2 regions of the Methylobacillus sp. genome follow, and region 1 is predicted to be linked to the other one. Evidence: predicted binding sites of a transcription regulator. Region 1 holds the regulator's gene; the other holds the start of a gene.
The links. Region 1 encodes sigma-54, which starts transcription at its own class of promoters, with help from an activator protein. Its sites were predicted from a motif close to TGGCACNNTTCCTGCT; they were not measured.
Positions count from the first base shown of each region.

Region 1 (10,314 bases):
AGCCTCCAACTGGAAATACTGCGGCGTTGGCAGCTTATAGGTCAGGGTGGCGTTGACCAGGGTATAGCCGTCGGTCGCCAGTTCGTTTTCATCAGTGCGGTTCTGCTTGAAGGCGCGTAGCACGTCCAGGCGTGAGCCGAAGCGGCTGAAGCGGTAATCCAGGCCGAACCCTAGTTTCAACGGCGAGATGCGCGGCAGTGAATCGCCTGTGTCGCGGTTGGTGGCGCGCACGTAATCGCCGCGCAGGTTCAAGTCGAGCTCACCCACCTTGTCGTAGATGCGGAATTTGCCTTCGGCCTCAATGCCCTTGAAGACTGCCTTCGCTCCACTGAATATGGCTTCTGTGATTTCAGAATCCGCCTGGTTGGCTTCACCGTTCTCATTGACGAGCACACCGCTGTTGAACAGGCCGATGAAGGTGCTGTAGCGGGTGTAGTAAGCGCCTATGCTGAAGGAGTTGTGATTCTGTTTCCAGCGCAACTGGGCGTCCACGCCGTTGGAACGTTCTTTCTTGAGGTCGCGCGAGCCGACTTCATACTGGTCGGTGGCGACATGCACGCCATCGGCGAACAGTTCGAAATAACTGGGCGCGCGTTCGTTGTGCGACAGGTTGGTGGTGACCGACCATTGCTCGTCCAGCTTGAACAGCGCACCGGCGGCGAAGCTGTATGGCGTGAACGAGCGGGACTGGCCCGGACCGAAGTCGTCATTGTCGCTGGATTCGATCTTGGCATGTTCCACGCGGCCACCAAACGTCAGCTTGATGTCCTCGTCCACCAGCGGCAGCTCTTCATACACATACAGGGCGCGGGTATTGGTGCGATTGGAAGGAACGAAGGCTTCCTCGCCCAATGCCTGGAATCTGGAGTTGTGGAATTGCAGCCCGACGACGCCGTTCAGCGGGCCGATGTTGCCATGCGTGGCTTCGATGGAGCCTTCCACGCCACGGTTTTTGAATGTGGTGCTGACCTCGCCATCTTCCAGCTCCTGGTGCTTGTAATCGGTATAGGCCATGCGCACCTTGACCTTGCTGATGATGCTGCCGAGATTGCCCAACTCGGAGGCGAAATCCCAGCGGTCACTCTGCATGTCGATCATGACGTCTGGTTCTGCCACCGTGCCGTATTTGCTGTTGAACGTGGAATAGGACATGCCGACATAGCCGTTCTCCAACGCGATGGAAGCGCCGATGGCGCCGCCGTCGGCATCCGAGCCGCTATTGACCAGGCGGCCCTTGTGTTCGCGGGCTTCACCTGTCTGTTCACTCTTTCGGCGGGACATGGCATAGCCCGGGATATCCAGGTCGTCCGTCTTGCGCTTGTAGGCGTCCGCATGCAGCGTGAGCACGCCATTGCCAGCATCCATGACGATAGCGCCGTTCTTCTGGTTCTCAGCGCCGCCAAAACGTGCTTCGGCGCGGCTGGTGACGCCGTCGATCGCTTCGCGGGGGATGCGGTGGTCAATGGCATTCACTACGCCGCCGACCGCGCTGCCGCCATAGAGCAGGGCCGCAGGGCCGCGTACTACGTCAATTTGCTCGATGACCAGCGGATCCAGCGCCACGGCATGGTCGAAGCTTAGGCTGGAAGCATCCAGGATGCCCACGCCGTTCTGCATCATGCGCACGCGTTCGCCATCCTGCCCGCGGATCACTGGTCGCGAGGCATTAGGGCCGAAATAGGTGGAAGATACGCCGGGGATGGATTTCAGGGTTTCGCCCAAGGTACTTTCGCGCTGGAGCGACAATTCGCGTCCACTCAGGGTGGAAACCGGCACCACCATGTCGTCCGAAGCCACACCCAGCGGATTGGCGGTCACAGCGATGATCGGCAGTTCGATATCCGCCGCCATGGCGGTTTGCGCGATGATGGCGCTGCCAAAGGCCAGCGTGATCAGGCTGAGGGTTTTGCTCGGCGCGAAGGCTGGGCCAAGGGTTCTTATTTCACGGTTTTGCATCTTGAATCTCGCATTTCAAACTGTTCGGCAAGCCATGCTTGGCATGCACTGTATGCCCAATGATCTTGGGCACAATGACGATCCTATCCTGCCGTGCAAAATAGGATATTGATGGAATCAGGCGAGAATTGCGGGCGGGGCGCGCGAAATGTAGGCAGCAATGCGCTCGTTGCGCAGCTCAATGCTGGCAGGGGCAATGAAACTGTCATGGCCGGTTGCGATAGGCAACGCAAGATGAAAGGTGGGGCAAGAGCCATCCAGGCTGCTGAAGCCCAGACATTTTTTGCACAAATTGTTTTGCGGGGATTGGTCCTGCGTATGCGTGAGCGGATCGCTCAGGTGCGAAATCTCATGCGCGGTAATCGCCTGCTGGCTGAACAGCAGCAGGAGGGAAAGCACATATCCGAGAATGAATCTACGCAACATGGTTGCGATTTTAGCATGGCTAATGTGAAAAAAAGAAACGGCCAGAACTATAAAGTGCCTGGCCGTGCATGGGGTCGGGCCTGCCGGTTGTCAGGCCACCTGCAATGGGATGTTATTAGCCCTGGAAATTGGCTGCAACGAAATCCCAGTTCACGATGGACCAGAATTCTTCTGCGTATTTCGGACGGGCATTGCGGTAGTCGATGTAATAGGCGTGTTCCCAGACGTCGATCGTCAGCAATGGGATCTGGCCCTTGGTTAACGGAGTTTCGGCATTGCTGGTGCTTTCCAGGCTCAGGCTGCCGTCCGCGTTCTTGACCAGCCATGCCCAGCCTGCGCCAAATGTGGTGATGGCTTTTTGGGTGAATTGCTTCTTGAAATCTTCGAAAGAGCCGAAGGCCTTGTTGATCGCCGCTGCCAGCTCGCCAGTTGGCTCGCCGCCGCCATTGGGCTTGAAGCAATTCCAGTAAAAAGTGTGGTTCCAGACTTGGGCTGCATTGTTGAAAATACCGCCGGAGGATTTCTTGATGATGTCTTCCAGGCTGGCGTTCTCGAACTCGGTACCCTGGATCAGGTTGTTGAGGTTGGTGACATAAGCCTGGTGGTGCTTGCCATAGTGAAACTCGATGGTTTCAGCAGAAATGATAGGTTCCAAGGCATCTTTGGCATAAGGGAGCGGCGGAAGTTGGTGGGCCATGCTTGTTCCTTCTTTTACGTTGGATTGACGAAATCGGCCCACATTCTGCCATAGGCAAAACCGTGCTGAGATAGTGAAAATCATTCTCAGAGCAGGCTTCGACAGCCTTGGTGGTGCCTTCAGGCAGGTATTTGCCGCTCAGCGTGGCAAGGCAAACGGTGCAGGGTCTGTCCAGGGCTGCTCATCACAGACCATGGCTGCAATCAGGCTGGCGCTGGCTGGGCCCATGGTCAGGCCATAGCGGAAATGTCCGGTATTGAGGAACAAGTTTTCTATCGCTGGATGCGGGCCGATGATGGGCAGGTTTGCAGGCGTGCCGGGGCGCAGGCCGCTCCAGTGCTTGATGATGGGGGCGGAGGCGAGTTCGGGCAGCAGGGCTGTTGCCTTGGCATGGATTTCATCGCGCACATGTCCGGTGACGGAAGGATTGAACCCCACATCTTCCAGAGTGCTGCCGGCCAATAGATAACCATCGCGGCGCGGCACCAGGTAGAAGCCTTCGCGGTAAATTATGGCTTCGGGGTTGCGTTCCGGCTTGTAGAGCAGGATCTGGCCGCGCATGGGCTTGATTTGCAATTTGCTGGCTACCTCTTTCAGCAACTCGAAGCTCCAGGCGCCAGAGGTCACGATGAAGCGGTCTGCCTCAAGCAGTTCGCCAGCCGTGGTGCGCCAGCCAGTGAGTTTGCTGGAGGTAGTATTGAGCGGCATGAGCTCGGTATGCTCCAGTAGCCGTACATTGTTTTTTTCCAGCCAGGCGCGCAGGGCGTGCATAAGGCAGGGCGGTCGTACCTGGGTTACTTTCGGTAGCCATAATGCCTTTTCCTCGATGGGGGAGCGCACGCCGAAATCGGTGGCATGGACTTCTTCTACCTGCGCTTGATATTGCTCGCACCATAACAATGCCGCTGAATGGTCAAAATTGGGCAGCAGCAGGAAACCGGATTTGAGCATTTGCGGGTCTATGCCGGTTTCTTCAAGTAGGTGCTCGCATATCTTCTGATATTGCGCCGCGCCGCGGTTGGTCAAGGTATTGACGTGTTCGGAGTACATCCACGGCAGCAATGGAAACATGATGCCAGCCCCTGCCCAGGAGGACTCTCCCGAGGTTTGGCTGGCGATCTGGTTGCGCTCGACTATGGTTACCTGGCAGCCACGGGAAGCAAGCTCCATGGCGGTTAAGCAGCCGACGATGCCACCACCGGCGATCAGGACATGCTGGCTCATGATGGACATTTCATGGAGACGGCCATGATGGGGAAAAGCGGCTCGAACAGATTCATTACGCAAAAATTATGCCGACTTCGCGGCATATCCTTTATTCAGCGAACATTCCCTTTTATACTTGGCATATATGGGAATTTCCGAGTTACAGACAAGCGATAGCGCGACTGCGCCATTGCAGCTTGCGCGAGAAGTATTGGCGATCGAGGCGCGTGAGGTGCAGGCATTGGCCGAGCGCCTGGATGAGAACTTCGTCAACGCAGTTGGGTTAATTTTACAATGCCGTGGCCGAGTTGTCGTGACTGGCATTGGCAAGTCGGGCCACATCGGCAACAAGATTGCCGCCACGCTGGCTAGCACCGGAACCCCCGCTTTTTTCATGCATCCTGCCGAAGCCAGCCATGGCGATCTGGGCATGATTACCCGTGATGATGTGGTGATCGCGCTGTCGAATTCCGGCGAGGCGGATGAGTTGCTGGCTATCCTGCCGCCGCTGAAGCGCATTGGCGCCAAGCTGATCAGCATTTCCGGCAACCGGCTTTCCACCTTGTCCAAGGCGGCAGATGTTTTCCTTGATGCGCATGTGTCGCAGGAGGCATGTCCGCTCGGGCTGGCGCCGACCGCCAGCACCACGGCGGCATTGGCGCTGGGCGATGCGCTGGCGGTCACCTTGCTGGATCAACGCGGGTTCTCGCGCGAGGATTTTGCCTTGGCACATCCTGGCGGCTCGCTTGGGCGGCGTCTGCTGTTGCATGTGCAGGATGTCATGCGCCATGGCGGCGATATTCCAAGTATTTCCAGTAGTAGCCTTCTCAAGGACGGCCTGTTGGAAATATCGCGCAAAGGTTTGGGCATGACGGCTGTGCTCGATGATGCGGGCAAGCCGGTGGGAATATTCACTGATGGTGACTTGCGGCGGGCGTTCGAGGCTGGTGTCGATATTCACGGCACCAGTATGGGCGACGTGATGCACCGGAATCCGCAGACTATCCTGCCCGAGCAACTGGCGGTGGATGCGGTGGCATTGATGGAGCAATATTCAATCAGCAGCCTGTTGGTCGTTGACCAGCAGGGTAACTTGGTCGGGGCATTAAACATGCACGACCTATTGATGGCAAAGGTGGTTTAGAAGTGATTTTTCTGGAAGAGCGCGCAAAACGCATCAAGGTTGCGGTATTTGACGTGGATGGCGTCCTGACTGATGGCGGTTTGATGCTGGGCGATGATGGTCTGGAATACAAGATATTCCACTCCCAGGACGGTTTGGGAATGAAGCTGCTGGGGAATACCGGTGTCCGTCTGGCGTATATCACCGGGCGTAAATCCAATGTGGTAGTCAAGCGTGCCGAGAATACAGGCGTGCATATCATTTATCAGGGCGTGGACGATAAGCTGGAAGCATTTAACGACTTGCTGGAAAAGCAGTGTGTATCTGCTGAAGAGTGTTTGTTCATGGGCGATGATGTCATTGATATCCCGCCCATGCGCCGTGCCGGGCTAGGCATTACCGTACCGCATGCCATGCCGCTGGTGAAGGAGTATGCCCACTACACCACCGAGCGCCAGGCCGGGTGTGGTGCCGTTCGTGAGGTTTGCGAGTTGCTCATGAAGGCCCAGGGCACATTCGATGCGCAAATGGCGCCGTATCTGAAATAAGCCGGATATGCAGGGGCGCGTCAATACCATTTTTTTTCCGCTGGCGGTGCTGGGCGTGCTTGCCTTGCTGACGCTATGGATAGATCGCACGGTGCAGCCGCCTGCACCGAAAGTGGATGGCAGCACACGCCATGATCCCGACTATATCCTGAACAACTTTGCCACGACCAAGACCGACGCCGCAGGCAACATCAGCCATATCCTCAAGGCCTCCGAGATGCGGCATTACCCGGATGATGACACCACCGAGCTGGAAAATCCGCATTTCACGCAATATGGCGTGAATGCTCCGCCCACGACTATCGAAGGAAAGCGCGGCCATGTTTCCAGCAAAGGCGATATCGTGGATATCTATGACAATGTACGCGTCGTGCGACCAGCCTGGGGCGACCGCCAGGAGATGACATTGACGACGGAATACCTGCGGATAGAGCCGGATAGAAATATTGCCTCCACCGACCGGCCTGTAGTGATCACTCAAGGGCCGAAAAGCATCGTGCGGGCGGTTGGCATGGTCTATGACAAGAAAAACCAGACCATCCAATTGAACAAGCGCGTGCGTGCGCATTACGAGCGTCCGGCTGTCAAAAAACAGCCTGCCCGCAAACCCCAACCTACAACCCGGCCTAAACAGGCGGCAGCAAAACCTGCCGTGAACAAGGCTGGCAGACAAACCCAATCCGGTAATAGTAAAAATGCTAAGCTGCCAGCTAAAACCAAAAAATAGAATGCAATTCTTCAGCGGAGATTTTATGCGCACCCTGCGTTATTCTTTATTGCTTGCTTTTATGGCAAGCATGTTTGCCGTCAATGTTCATGCCGAAAAGGCGGACCGGGAGAAACCGATCGAACTGGAAGCTGATTCGGTACAGGTCAATGATGCCAAGAAGACCAGCACTTATACCGGCAACGTGATCCTGACTCAGGGGACGCTGGTGATCCGTGGAGACAGGCTGATCGTGCGCGAGGACAAGGAAGGCTTCCAGCACAGCACCTCCTATGGCAACCCCACTACCTTCAAGCAGAAGCGCGACGGCAAGAACGAGTACATGGAGGGCAGTGCCCAGCGTATAGAGTATGATGGACGCATGGACAAGGTGCAGCTGTTCACCAAGGCATGGGTCAAGCGCGGGGAAGATATCGTGCATGGGGATTACATCATGTATGACGCCAACGCCGAATATGCGGAAGTCATCAGCGGCGGCTCACAGGCGGCCACGCCAGCCACGCCGGGCGGGCGTGTGCGTGCCATCATCCAACCCAAGAAAAAGCCGGCAGCAGACGCCCCCTGAGCTCGAGTACATGGAAAGAAACTTCCAGCGCGAAAGCGAACCCAAGAATATTGCCCTGTTTAGATATTGCATACATGAGTGAATTAATCGTAGAAAGCCTGCGCAAGAAATATAAGTCACGCACTGTGGTGCAGGATATCTCCCTGCAACTCAACAGTGGTGAGGTAGTAGGTTTGTTGGGGCCGAACGGCGCGGGCAAGACCACCAGTTTCTATATGATGGTAGGCTTGGTGCCGCTGGATGGTGGCCGCATCCTGCTCGACGGCAAGGATTTGAGCCGGATGCCGATTCACCAGCGCGCGCGCATGGGCCTGGCCTACCTGCCGCAGGAGCCGTCTATTTTCCGCAAAATGACGGTGACGGAAAATATCCAGGCTATCCTGGAGTTGCAGCACCATATGACGGATGCACAGCGCAAGGAACAGCTTGAATCTCTGCTGCATGAACTCCATATCACCCATATACGCGACAACATGGCCGTCAGCCTTTCCGGTGGCGAGCGCCGCCGGGTGGAAATTGCCCGCTGTCTGGCGACCAACCCCAGCTTTATTCTGCTGGATGAGCCATTTGCCGGGATCGACCCGATCGCAGTGCTGGATATTCAGAAGATCGTGCGCTTTTTGACCGAGCGCAGTATCGGCGTACTGATCACCGACCATAATGTGCGTGAGACATTGGGCATCTGCGACCGTGCCTATATCGTGAACGAGGGCCGCGTGTTTGCCTCGGGCAAGCCCAGCGAGATCATCCATAATGAAAGTGTGAGAGAAGTGTATCTAGGCAAGGACTTCCGCCTGTAGTCGTGGCACAAAAGTAAAGATGAAACAAAGTCTACAGCTTAAATTTTCCCAGAATCTGACATTGACGCCGCAGTTGCAGCAATCTATCAAGCTGCTGCAACTGTCTTCGCAAGAGCTGAACCAGGAGCTGGAATCGCTGCTGCAGGCCAACCCTTTGCTGGAACGCGTCGATGGCCCGGATGGTGCTGCTGACGTATCCGATAGCTATGGCCCCTCTCATGACGTGGCCTCTGGCCAGACGACAGCCGAAACATCCGAACCCGTAGCCGACGATCTGCCAATGCCGGAATCCGGCGGTGCGGCAGATGACTACTTCGAGTCTTTTCAGGGTAGCAACCGCTGGGAGGAGGGTGGTGGTAATCATGACGACGATAACGATTTCAGCTTCCAGGAAGCAGTAAACCCTACATTGCGTGAGCATCTGCTGGGGCAGATCAAACTGATGCCACTTTCCGAGCGCGACCAGACGCTGGCCATGGTGCTGGTGGATGCCATCAATGATGACGGCTACCTTGAGCAACCGTTGGAAGAGTTGGCAGCATTGTTGCCGGAAGAGTTGGAAATTGAGTTGTTGGAACTGGAAATCGCACTTAAGCATATCCAGAACCTGGATCCGCCCGGTATTGGCGCGCGCAACCTGGCTGAGTGCCTGGTCTTGCAGTTGCGGACATTGCCCGAGGACACTCCTCACTTGGCACAGGCGATCACGTTGGCTGGGCAATACCTGCCTTTGCTGGCGAGCCGGGATTACACGCGCTTGCGCAAGCTGCTGAATTGCGATGATGGTGTATTGAAAGCGGTGCAGCAGCTTGTGACCCAACTGAATCCGCGCCCTGGCAGCGAGTTCAGTCATATTGCCTCGGATCACTATATCCAGCATGAAGTCGTGGTCAGAAAAGTCAAAGGTATCTGGATCGCGAGCCTGAATGATGAAGTGATACCCAAGCTGCGCATCAATCAATTGTATGCCAACATCCTGAAACGCAACCGCGACAGTTCCAGCCAATACTTGATGAGCCAGATGCAGGAAGCCAAATGGATGATCAAGAACATCCAGCAGCGTTTCTCTACCATCCTGCGCGTATCCCAGGCGATTGTTGATCGGCAGCGCAATTTCTTCGAGCATGGGGAAGTGGCCATGCGCCCGCTGGTGCTGCGTGAAATTGCCGATGAGCTTGGCTTGCACGAATCCACGGTTTCACGCGTGACGACAAGAAAGTACATGCTCACTCCACGCGGCGTCTACGAATTGAAATATTTTTTCGGCAGTCATGTGGCAACGGAATCCGGTGGCGCGTGTTCCGCCACGGCCATCCGCGCATTGATCAAGCAGATGGTGGGCGAGGAAAATCCCAGGAAGCCGCTGTCTGACAACCAGATTGCTGATATTCTCGGTAAACAGGGGATTGTGGTTGCAAGAAGAACCATAGCAAAATACCGCGAATCTCTACAGATTCCCGCGGCCAACCAGCGCAAGTCGCTTTGATTTGCGCGTTTTTTAAGTAAGGAGAGTGTTATGAATTTGCACCTGACCGGACATCATCTAGAGGTTACCCCAGCCCTGCGCGAATATGTGCAGTCCAAGCTGGCCCGACTCAGCAATCACTTTGATCATGTCATTGATCTCAAGGTGACGCTCAGCGTGGAAAAATTGGTGCAAAAGGCGGAAGCCACCCTGCGTGTTCCGGGGAACGACCTGCATGCCGAATGCGGTGCGGAGAATATGTATAGCGCGATTGATTCGCTTGCTGACAAACTGGATCGCCAAGTATTGAAGCATAAGGAAAAGGTCAGCAGCCATAACCAGGCTGACGGCGGCGTCAAGCATCAAACCGTCGAGTAAATCCTGTCTATGCTGCAAACGGGTACCGCTTCTGTCGAAGTGATGGAATCGGTACCCTATTTAGTTGTTTCTTCTGACTGATCATTCCCAGAGAATCAAGCCACATGGCCGAAATCAGTGTTTCCCAGCTCTACAACGACACGCGCCGCAAACTCAAGCTCAAATGGATAGCAGGTCTGGCGGGCGGCGAGAATCCGTTGACCAGTGAAACTGTTACCAAGCCTTCGCTGGCGTTGATCGGCCACCTGAATTTCGTGCATCCCAACCGGGTACAGGTATTGGGGTGCGCAGAGATGGATTATCTTCTCAGCCTGCATCCGCGCGAGTTGCAGCAGGCTATCAAGAATCTTTTTTCCGCTGACCTCGCCGCCATCATCGTCGCTAATGGCGAAGTGGCGCCAGATGAGCTGGTTGCGGCTGCAG
Region 1 covers NZ_DAIUFW010000010.1:13,074-23,387, reverse strand. Annotated here, with positions in the region: gene V7Z75_RS11900 (TonB-dependent receptor) at 1-1,956, opposite strand, end outside; gene V7Z75_RS11895 (hypothetical protein) at 2,074-2,382, opposite strand; gene sodB (superoxide dismutase [Fe]) at 2,498-3,079, opposite strand; gene V7Z75_RS11885 (NAD(P)/FAD-dependent oxidoreductase) at 3,218-4,303, opposite strand; gene V7Z75_RS11880 (KpsF/GutQ family sugar-phosphate isomerase) at 4,431-5,429, shown strand; gene V7Z75_RS11875 (KdsC family phosphatase) at 5,432-5,956, shown strand; gene lptC (LPS export ABC transporter periplasmic protein LptC) at 5,964-6,683, shown strand; gene lptA (lipopolysaccharide transport periplasmic protein LptA) at 6,709-7,248, shown strand; gene lptB (LPS export ABC transporter ATP-binding protein) at 7,323-8,048, shown strand; gene V7Z75_RS11855 (RNA polymerase factor sigma-54) at 8,068-9,534, shown strand; gene hpf (ribosome hibernation-promoting factor, HPF/YfiA family) at 9,565-9,891, shown strand; gene hprK (HPr(Ser) kinase/phosphatase) at 9,996-10,314, shown strand, end outside.

Region 2 (10,314 bases), on a different contig from region 1:
TCTACATGCCCGACCAAGCGGATATCTTTGCCCGTATCTGCAGTTTTTTCGGCAAGCTTGGCTACAACATTGTGGAAGCCAAGGTTCACACTACTCAACATGGTTATGCTCTTGATAATTTTCTTGTTTTATATCAATCAAATAAGAAACTAAGTTCTCGTGATTTATTAAATTTTATCGAATATGAATTGACACAAAAATTGACTAGTAAAGCTCTTCCAGACGCTCCAGCGCAGGGCCGCATCAGTCGACAGGTCAAGCACATGCCCATCAAGCCTGAAGTCACCTTGAAACAGGAAGCTGACAGCAACAACACCATCCTGGATATCGCTACCAATGACAGGCCAGGCTTGCTCTCACGTATTGCCCATGTGCTACAGCAGCATCATATCCGCCTGCATACCGCCAAGATCAACACCTTGGGCAATCGCGCGGAAGATACTTTCCTGATCTCGGATCAATCAGGCCAACGCCTGGATCAAGGTGTTCTGACACAACTTGAGGCCTCATTACGCGAACAGCTTTAAAGCTGCTACAAAGAAAAAGCCCCGCAATGCGGGGCTTTTTCTTTTGATCAATCCGGCAATTAACCGTGCTTGTAGTGCTTGCGCAGTGGCTTGACCACTTCCCAGCTGCTTTGCAGGCCAACAGGGAACACAACCAGGTCACCAGGAACGATGCGGACTGGTTCGCCACCCTTTGGTGTCACCAGGATTTCGCCTTCGAGAACATATGCAGTTTCCTTGATACCGAAATCCAGTGGAAACTTAGACACTTCCTTTTCCCAGATGGACCAGTTGGCAACGCCCAGTTCCTTCAGTTTTTCTTCACTTGGGTTGTGCTCGATAATAATTTGGCTCATTTAACATCCTTCATCTAAAAATTGAATAGCCGCATGAAACGACCTGCTTGGATCGTAGATTTTAACATGTAGACCCATTCCCGAGTAAATGCGATTCATTTCAGCAATTTTTCCACCAGTCCTTTGCAGGTCAGGCCGCCAAGGCCGCCTTAACCCTTGCTGTTATCCCACCGCGCGCAAGACTGGCGCGCTGTCGTGACCGCGCACCAACGGCAATACTTCTTCGCCAACGCGATAAGCCTCTTCCAGGTGCGGAGTGCTGGCGAGGATGAAAGCATCCGCGCCAAGCCTGACCAGGTCATCCAGGCGCTCGGCCACCTGCTCGTAGCTGCCGACGATGCCCTGGGTCTGCCCGCCGCGCAGCAGGCTGAGACCGGACCAGACGTTGGGATGGATGATGAAGTCGCGGTAATCATTGAGCTCCTTCGGCGCATTGCTGCGCTGACGGCTGGCGCCGACGGAATCCCCGGTTTGCTGGGCGAAACGCTTGTAGCGCTCGCGCGCGGCGTCATCGAGGTTTTCAAACCCGCGCTGCACTTCGCGCCAGGCCTCCTCCTCGGTGCGGCGGGCAATGATGTCCACGCGCACTGCGCATTTGATCTTGCGGCCCAATGCGGCGGTGCGCTCCTTCACGCGGTCGAACTTGTCGCGCAACTGGTCGAAAGGCTCCAGCCATGAAAGATAATAGTCCGCATGCTTGGAGGCGGAAGCCAGGGCCGCGTCGGACGAACCGGAGAAGTAAATCTCAGGAAAGTCCTGGCCCAGGAGCTGGGCCGGCAGCGCCGCATTCTCCACCTGGTAGAACTTGCCCTGGTAGGAAAAACTGTTCCCGCTCCATACGCCGCGCAATACGTCCAGGAATTCTGTCGTGCGCGCATAGCGGTCGTCGTGCGGCGCTACGTCGCCCCACCACAGTTGGGCAGGGCCGCCACCGCCGGTAATCACGTTGTAAAGGGCACGGCCACCGGTGGCGCGTTGCAGGCTAGCCGTCATGCGCGCGGCCACGACTGGGTTCAGGAAGCCCGGCTGGAACGCGATCATGAAGCGGAAAGTACTGGTCTCGCGCGCCAGGAACGAGGAAATCGCCCACGGCTCGTCGGTCATCGGGAAGGAAGGGATCAAGCCGCCCTGGAAGCCCGATATCTCGGCGGCACGCGCCACCTCGGCGATATAGTCGAGGTTGTTGAAACCGTCGCCATGGCCTCCGCTGAGGCCTTTTTGCACGATATGGTCGCCTTGCTGCTGCGACCAGTCGCCGCGGTGGTGCAGCTTGTTGCGCAGCGAGCTTGGCTCGCCGTGCGTTGGAATTCTCCAGAAAACATCAATTGCCATAATATATCGACTCCTCTATCAGGCTGCGCGCTGGCTGGCGCCGTTTATCAGGGAACGCAGCGGCGGCAGGACATTCTCGCCAATGCAGTAGGCCTCTTCCAGGCTGGGGACGGCGCCCAGGATGAACTGCTCAACGCCCGCTTCCGCCAGCGCGGCCAATTGTTCCGTGACTTGCTCGAAGCTGCCGACCAGCGCGGCGCTTGCGCCGGTGCTGGCTGTGGTCAAGCCCTGCCACAACCCTGCGGTATTGCTGTCGTCGGCTTGCTGGCCGCTCTGTTCGGCATAACGCTTGGCGTCGAATACCGCTTCCTCCTCGGTTTCGCGCGCCAGCACATCCACGCGCAGGCCGATTTGCAATGTACGGCCCTGCTTGCTTGCCAGGTTGCGTAAAAGCGAGATTTTCTTTGCGACTTCATCCAGCGGCTGCGCTTCCAGCACATGCACGTCGGCAAGCTTGGCTGAGAGGGCATATGCCTCGTCCGTCTCGCCGGATAGATAGATGGGAGGAACCTTCTGACCGGAAAGCGGCCCTTGGAAGCCGCCTTGCAACACCTGGAAGAAGCGGCCGTCAAAGTCGTACCCGGTCGTGGTGATGACGTTGCGGGCCACAGTGACAAACTCCTCTACCCTTGGATACAGGTCCGCCTGCGCCGCGAAGTCGCCCTGCTGTCTGCGCTTCGCCTCATCGGACTCCACGCCTATCTGCCAGGCAAAACGGCCTTCGGTAAAGCGCTGGTAGCTCACCGCGTTCTTGGCGGCATAAACTGCCGAGCCGCGCGAGGCGTCGAACTCTGCCAGCACCGTCAAGTAGCGCGTCGCACGGCTGAGGTAGCCGGCGACGATCCAGGATTCGTCTCCTTCAGGATCGTTCCTGACCTTGATGCCGTCGAACTTGGCCAGTTCCACCGCCTTGGCGATCTGGTGCAAATGGTCGAAATAATTGAAACGCTGGCCGCGAGGGTCGGTCACGCCCGGCAGGAAATAAGGCCGACTGTCGGCCCTTTCGCCCCGGATGCGTTTTTCGGCGTCGGCATAGCGCCCATCCCCTGAGGTCTGCGCTTGCCAGAAAAATTTAACTGTCATGCATATCTCCGCGATATTTCTATTTAGATCACCATACTTATCGCAGAAACCATGCCATTTCCTGCAAATTCCCATCATTCATATATGGGATTTTTTAGAAGGTTGAATTTATTGGATTAATCCCACTACTCTTTATTTCAAGTCACACGACAGCCTACCCAATCCAGGCCAATTCACAGCCCAAACTGTTTTTATTGCAACAGTTGGCATGTTTTAACTGACTGAATTCAAACAGTTGAGGCATGCACGCCCCCTCAAGGCCAATGGCGAGCGCAGCAATGCCAAGAGCGGGTTGGGGTTTGACGTTGCCCCCGTTTGGCTGCGCCGAGTAGCACAGTGCTGGATGGATTCAGGGCTTGCGTCTGTTTGAGCGCAGCGAGTTCAGCAAGCCCCCATCCGGCACGAGCAACGCAGGGCACCGGGGTCGCCTTTGCTTTGGTTACTTTTATTTGGCGAAGCAAATGAAAGGGACTCGCTGGCAAGCGAAAGGCAGCGCGACAATGCCCAACCGCTATTGGAGAGATATCTCCGAACCGATAATGTTCGCTGAATACGGCACAATACCCACTGCGATTGCGCCTGAAGTGTTAATGACTAAACAACAATCCATCCCCTCAACTGCAAAAGCTCGCCCGGGCGGCGAAAGACATGCAAAGGGTCGTGGGGCAGCAGCTCCTCCGCCGAACCATATCCCCACAACACTGCGGCGGATGGCAGATGATTCCGCAACGCCGCAGTCAGGTCTACATTCCGGTCGCCTATCATCAGGGTGCGTTCCGTTGCAAGGCCAAGCGCTTTCAGTTCCGCAATCTGCTGCCATTTCCTGATGCCAATATCCCCGCCGCTGACAAAGCGGAAATACTGCCTGAGATCGAACAGTTCCAGGATTTTCTCCGCATATACCTGAGGCTTGAAAGTGCAGACTGCCATGACCGTCCCGGCTTCATACAACCTTGCGATAACAATATCCATATCCTGGTACAACTGATTCTCCGCGTAGCCGATGTCGGCATAGCGTTCCCGATACTTCTCCACCAATGCCCTGATCTCATTCTGGTCGCTGCTCCCGGTGATTGCCTGGAAGGTCTGATCAAGCGGAGGCCCGACAAAAGGGCCCAATTCGGCCTCCGTATATGTACGATACCCGGCGTGATGCAACGCATGATTGATGCAGCGCGCGATTCCGGTCAAAGGATCGCTGATCGTGCCGTCCAGATCGAAAAGCAGCTTGTCGTGGCGCATCTCAATCACTCAGGAAATTCCGCTTTTTCATCGGCAATGCGCCTCCAAACCGGAGTGTCATTGCGCTACTCCTTGAAATTGAACTGGCCTTCGGCGTAAAACCCCGCCAAGGGCTTGCGCGGGGTCGGCTGTTCCCTCGCCTGGATATCCTCGGGCAAAGCCGCGCTTTCCCTCTGCTTGCCGATTGCGATCAATATCTCGACCTGGAAGTCTTCTGGCACCCCCAGGACGGACGGTGTGTTGTCGCGGTCGAATCCTCGAAATGAAGAATGATTGAGCCTGGACTTCCGCAAACACCGTGCCACCTTCTGCCTTGAGGTAGAAAAATAGCTATCCTGATACAGAATATTATTAATCCTATTTATCAAAAATATTAAATATCAATTTGTTTTTAAATATATTATTAATTAAAAATTTTCCACACTTTTCAGTATCCACCAACCCCATATAGAGCTTCCAGCACCCAATCCCGCGCGGATATTTCTGCTGCAAAACGAACACAACCTCCCCATCCCGACCAAAGCAGATGATCGAGAATCAACAGGTGCTCGCAAAGCAACACATAAATCAACATACCCAAGGCAATGCCAGATCAACTGTTCAGAAAACAACAGATGATGATCCAGCACCACGATTCCTGTTGCCAAAAAAACACAACAGCACGCCAAACACCTGTCAAATAAAATTATTTATATTTAAATTCAATAAGTTAATTAAAAACCAGAACATTGGCATGGTTCCTGCCACTTGGCATTGACGTTTCATCAATGCAATTTCGTTTTCATCATGATTTCAGGGAACCATATGCCATCCAAGAACCTAGCTATCGCCTTCATCCGCAAGCCTGTTGCCCATGCCCTCCTTGGCGTGCTCACTGGCAGCCTGCTCCTCGGCTCCGCTCATGCCGCTGATGAACAGGAAAAAAACAGCGCGGTGGAAACCACTGAAAACAACGCTGACGCCAATACCGGCGTCACTGCGGCTCAGCCCAAGGAGATCGAATCTGCCCTTGGCAGCGTGGTGGTGACAGCGAACAAGCGCGAAGAAAATGCACAAGAAGTCCCCACTGCAATTTCTGTACTGGGAGGAAATGATTTGCAGGACCGCGGGATAGGCCGCTCTGCAAGCGAAGTGCTTAACTATGTCCCGAACGCATCGGCGAACACCCAGGCAAACGGCCGCCCTCGCTGGTGGATTCGTGGTGTGGGCGCTGGCCAGCAACAAATCGATATGGCCAGTCCTGTCGGCATCTATCTGGATGATGTCTATCTCAGCAATGCCACTGCTACAGGCTTTCCGTTATTTGACCTTGACCGCGTAGAAGTGCTGCGCGGCCCGCAAGGAACTTTGTGGGGCAAGAATACAACTGGAGGCGCCGTTAATATCATCAGCAAGAAGCCCAGCTTTGATTCAGGCGAAAACTATGTGAAAGCCGACATTGGCAATTACGGCTCACGTATTTTTGAAGGCGCAGTTGGTGGAGAACTGGTAAGCGAGCGTGTGGCTGGAAGACTTTCATTCTATGACCAGGATCGCGACGGTTATTTCCGCAATACATTTACCGGTCAACGCGACGGCAGCCAAAAGGATACTGCTATCCGCGGCCAATTGCTGTTCCAGCTCACAGACAACCTGGAAGCGCTGCTCAATATACATCGCCGTGACTATAAGACCGACGGCTCCATCCAGACCGTCACCGGCGTTGGCACAGGTGGTGCCTTCCGCTTCGGCTATGTGCCAAGCGGAAAGCGCAAAGAAGTGGCCGCCAATGCTGATGGCAAAAGTGACTCTACCCAAAACGGCGCAAATCTAACATTTCGCTGGGATCTGGGCGTTTATACGCTGACATCGATCACCGCGTATGAGGATTGGGATTTAAACAGTCTCTCTGATAGCGACAATAGCCCGCTGGAGCTATCGCGCGGTTATACCGACGCCAAGAGCAAGCAATATTCGCAAGAATTCCGGCTGGCCTCACCCCGCGAAGACCGTTGGAACTGGCTCTCCGGCATTCACTTGTTCAAGGAAGACATCGACTCCTATAGCGCCAGCGCGCGCTTGCCAAACGGCACTGTGCCTGCCTTTATTGGCTCGTCAACCAATGCCTTGAATAATTTCAGCTATACCGATTACAGCCACAAGGCTTCGAGCTTCACCTTGTTCGGCAGCACCACTTACAATTGGACCGACTCCTTCGCCACTACCTTGGGCGCCCGCTGGTCAACGGAGAAAAAGGAAACCGATATCTCACGCCGTTCAGCAACAGGCGCTGGCATTACCGCCGCCAGCTACGGCAACATCGCCCAATGGTGGAACGCATTCACCGACACCAACTTGTTTACCAACCCGGTAGGACTGGTAACAAATTTCGATGCCGAGCAGGAAAAACGCTGGAATTCATTTACTTACGATTTCACGCCGGAATACAAGATCAGTGATACCAGCCGAGCATTCTTCAAGTTTGCGCATGGCGAGAAATCAGGCGGGTTCAATACCGCAGCCACTGCCACTGCCGCGCTCAATACCGTCAAGCCGGAAAAGCTGAATGCTTATGAATTGGGCTACAAGTCGGAATGGCTCGAAGGACGCCTGAACTTCAACTCCAGCTTGTTCTATTACGACTACGACGATGTCCAAGTCAACGTAGTCGGCGTTCCGGCCGGCGCCACCACCACGGTTTCCTACTTGCAAAACGCCAAATCAGCATCGATCAAGGGGCTGGAACTGGAAGTGGAAGCCCTGCCTACCAACCGCCTGCGCCTAGTAGGCAATATCGGCCTGCAATCCAGCGAATTCAAGGAATTGGTTGTACAGAACAGCACCACCAATTTCAATGGTAACGACTTGGTGCGCACACCAAATTTCAACAGCCTATTGTCAGCAACTTACCGCATCCCCTTGGACAACGACGCCAAGATCGTTTCAAGCATCGATTGGCACTATACCAGCGACCAGTTCTATTTTGTGAATGCGCAAAACGCATCCCAAAATGCCTACTATAAATTACTTGGCCAACACGGCTATTCGCTGGTAAACGCGCGAGTGACATACAGCACCAAGGGCGACCGCATTTCTGTCACGGGCTATGTCAATAACTTGTTCGACAAGGAATACATCGCCCATGCCCTGCCTGCAGCACCTGCGACCGGCGCCACCACGATTTATGGCTCGCCACGCACAGCAGGAATTTCCTTGACCTTGCGCTTTTAAAAAATAATTACTCCCCGCCTCAGTTCACCTGGCCTGCGGGCCAGGTGCCTTGTTTTTTACAGGACGTGACGTATGACGATCATCCATGCCCCTCTGCTCCGTTGCCTCGCCCTCTATCGTCACATGCCGGAAAAATTTTCCCTGACGGCACTTTTGTTCACGCTGGTCAATATCGGCATGGCATGGCAGCTATGGCTGGTCGGCCAAGCGGTCAACGATGTCCAGAGCGGCAATGCCATTACCAGGCTAGCGGATGGCAGCCTGGAATATTCACAAGCGCTGCACTGGATCGTTCTATTGCTGCTGGTCGCTTTTGGCAGGGGCATATTGCAATATATCGGCGGCCTGATGTCGCTGGTGATCGGCCAAGACCTGCTCACCATCCTGCGCGAGCGCATCCTGCACCAGGTGCAGCGGCTGGATCTCGCCTACCACTGGCGGCATGGCATGGGCGAAATGGTCACGCGTACCACGCGAGATGCCGACAAGGTGCGCGACGCCCTGATCAACTTCTGGCGCCAGGTGTTCGAGGCCAGCCTCTGGGTGCTGGTTTCCGTCGCCCTGCTCTCCTGGTATCACCCATGGCTGGGCCTGGGCACGCTGGCATTCACGCTGGGCGGCATTGCATTATTCGTCACCCAGACAGAAAAGCTGGTGACGCTGGATCGCGCCGTAGGCGCGGCCTACGACGCGGTCAACCAGGAACTGAGCGAAGGAGTGAACGGCGTGCGCGTCATCAAGTCCTTCGGCCTGGAACAGCAGCGCGTCGCGGTTTTCACGACGCTGGTGCAGAGCTTCATGCAGAACGCGCGGAGCGCACTGGCCTATGCCGCCTCGCGTATTCCCCTGCCACAGACCGTGGTTGCCTTGAGCCATGTCTGGATCCTGGCTGCGGGGGCATACCTGGTGCAGCAAGGCACGCTCAATATCGGCGAACTGGTTGCCTCGGTGCTGGTCGCCAATGCGCTGGTGTTCCGCATCGAGGGCATCGGCCGGGTGATCCAGATTTTCGCCGATGCGCGCGCCTCCGCCGCACGCATCTGGGAACTGCTCGACGAGCAGCCGACGATCAAGTCAGGCGCCGACTCCGTTCCAGAAGGGGCATTGGGCATCCGGCTGAATCATGTCGGCATCCAATCCCCTGGCCAGGGCAATGCGATATTGCAGGATTGCAATCTGGAAGTCGCCCCAGGCGAGGTGGTGGCGATCGTGGGCATGACGGGCTCCGGCAAAAGCAGCCTGGCGGGATTGCTGCCGCGCTTGCTGGATGCGGATGCCGGGAGCGTGGAAATCGGCTCGCCATGGGCAGGATGGAACAATATAAAATCATTCAAATTAAATGAATTAAGAAAAAAAATTAATGTCGTTCCTCAAGAAAGTTTCTTGTTCTCCGACACTTTGGAGGCCAACCTACGGCTAGCCAAGCCGGAGGCAAGCGAGCAACAAATCCTGCAAGCCTTGGAGCAAGCGGGTGCAACGGAAGTGCTCGACCGCCTGAGTGACGGCCTGCAGACCAGAATCGGCGATCGCGGCATCACCTTGTCCGGCGGGCAGCGGCAGCGCATCAGCCTGGCACGCGCGTTTCTCGCCGAGCCCTCCATCCTTGTACTGGACGACGCCACCAGCGCGCTGGACGCCATTACCGAGCGCCAAGTGCTGGACAACATCCGCCAGCTGCGCAACAGCAACGGCCAGCCCATCACCGTCATCCTGATTGCCAGCAAGCTCTCCACCATCCTGCTCGCCGACCGCGTCGCCATGCTCGACCAGGGCCGCATCAGCGACCAGGGCACGCATGAGCATTTATCCACCACCAATGCGCAATACCGCGACCTGCTGGGAGTCAACCATGGCAAATGATTTCCGCGGCGACAAGCCGCTCAATGACATCGAGCTGGAACAGGCATTCGCCCGCAAAAAGCTCGATCGCAGCATGTTCTGGCGTCTGCTGCCGCTGCTGCAGGATGTGAAGGGCCGGATTCTCGCCGTCATCCTGCTCGAAATCGTGCTGGTAGGCGTGATCTTCATCCGCCCGTGGTTCCTGCGCGAGGTGATCGACAACGGCTTCATCCAGACCGCGCAAGGCATCGTCCTCAATACCCCGCTGCTGGTCTGGATGTCGGTCGCCACTGGCTTGAGCTGGGCATTGCGTTTCGGCCTGGGCAGCTTTTCGCAATACCTCGCCGGCACGGCAGCCATCGACATCCTCAACAAGCTGCGCATCCGCGTGTTCAGCCATGTACAGGCATTGAGCGTGCGCTATTTCGACCAGACCAAGGCCGGCCGCATCATCTCCCGCGCCGACCGCGATATCGATACGCTGGAGCCCTTGCTGGTGCAGGGCCCGCCCGAGCTGTTCTCGGCGCTGCTGCGCCTGGTCGTGGCCTCGATTGCCCTGTGGTGGATTTCGCCTAAGCTATTTTTAGCCCTGGCCAGCATCGTGCCTTTCCTGATTTTGGGTACTTGGCTGTTCAAGCGCATTTCGGAAAAGATATGGGGACGTGTCGCCGAGGCGCGTGCGCGCTTTACCGCGCACTTGGTGGAAACCGTCTCCGGCGTGCGCATCCTCAAGCAGACGGTCAACG
Region 2 covers NZ_DAIUFW010000001.1:475,107-485,420, forward strand. Annotated here, with positions in the region: gene V7Z75_RS02245 ([protein-PII] uridylyltransferase) at 1-527, shown strand, start outside; gene V7Z75_RS02250 (cupin domain-containing protein) at 587-862, opposite strand; gene V7Z75_RS02255 (LLM class flavin-dependent oxidoreductase) at 1,025-2,194, opposite strand; gene V7Z75_RS02260 (LLM class flavin-dependent oxidoreductase) at 2,213-3,277, opposite strand; gene V7Z75_RS02265 (HAD hydrolase-like protein) at 3,872-4,519, opposite strand; gene V7Z75_RS02270 (hypothetical protein) at 4,585-4,812, opposite strand; gene V7Z75_RS02275 (TonB-dependent receptor) at 5,324-7,729, shown strand; gene V7Z75_RS02280 (ABC transporter ATP-binding protein) at 7,802-9,589, shown strand; gene V7Z75_RS02285 (ABC transporter ATP-binding protein) at 9,579-10,314, shown strand, end outside.
Region 2: V7Z75_RS02260 (LLM class flavin-dependent oxidoreductase) is a predicted target of sigma-54. The motif match lies at 3,319-3,334, and genes of this name have one in related genera.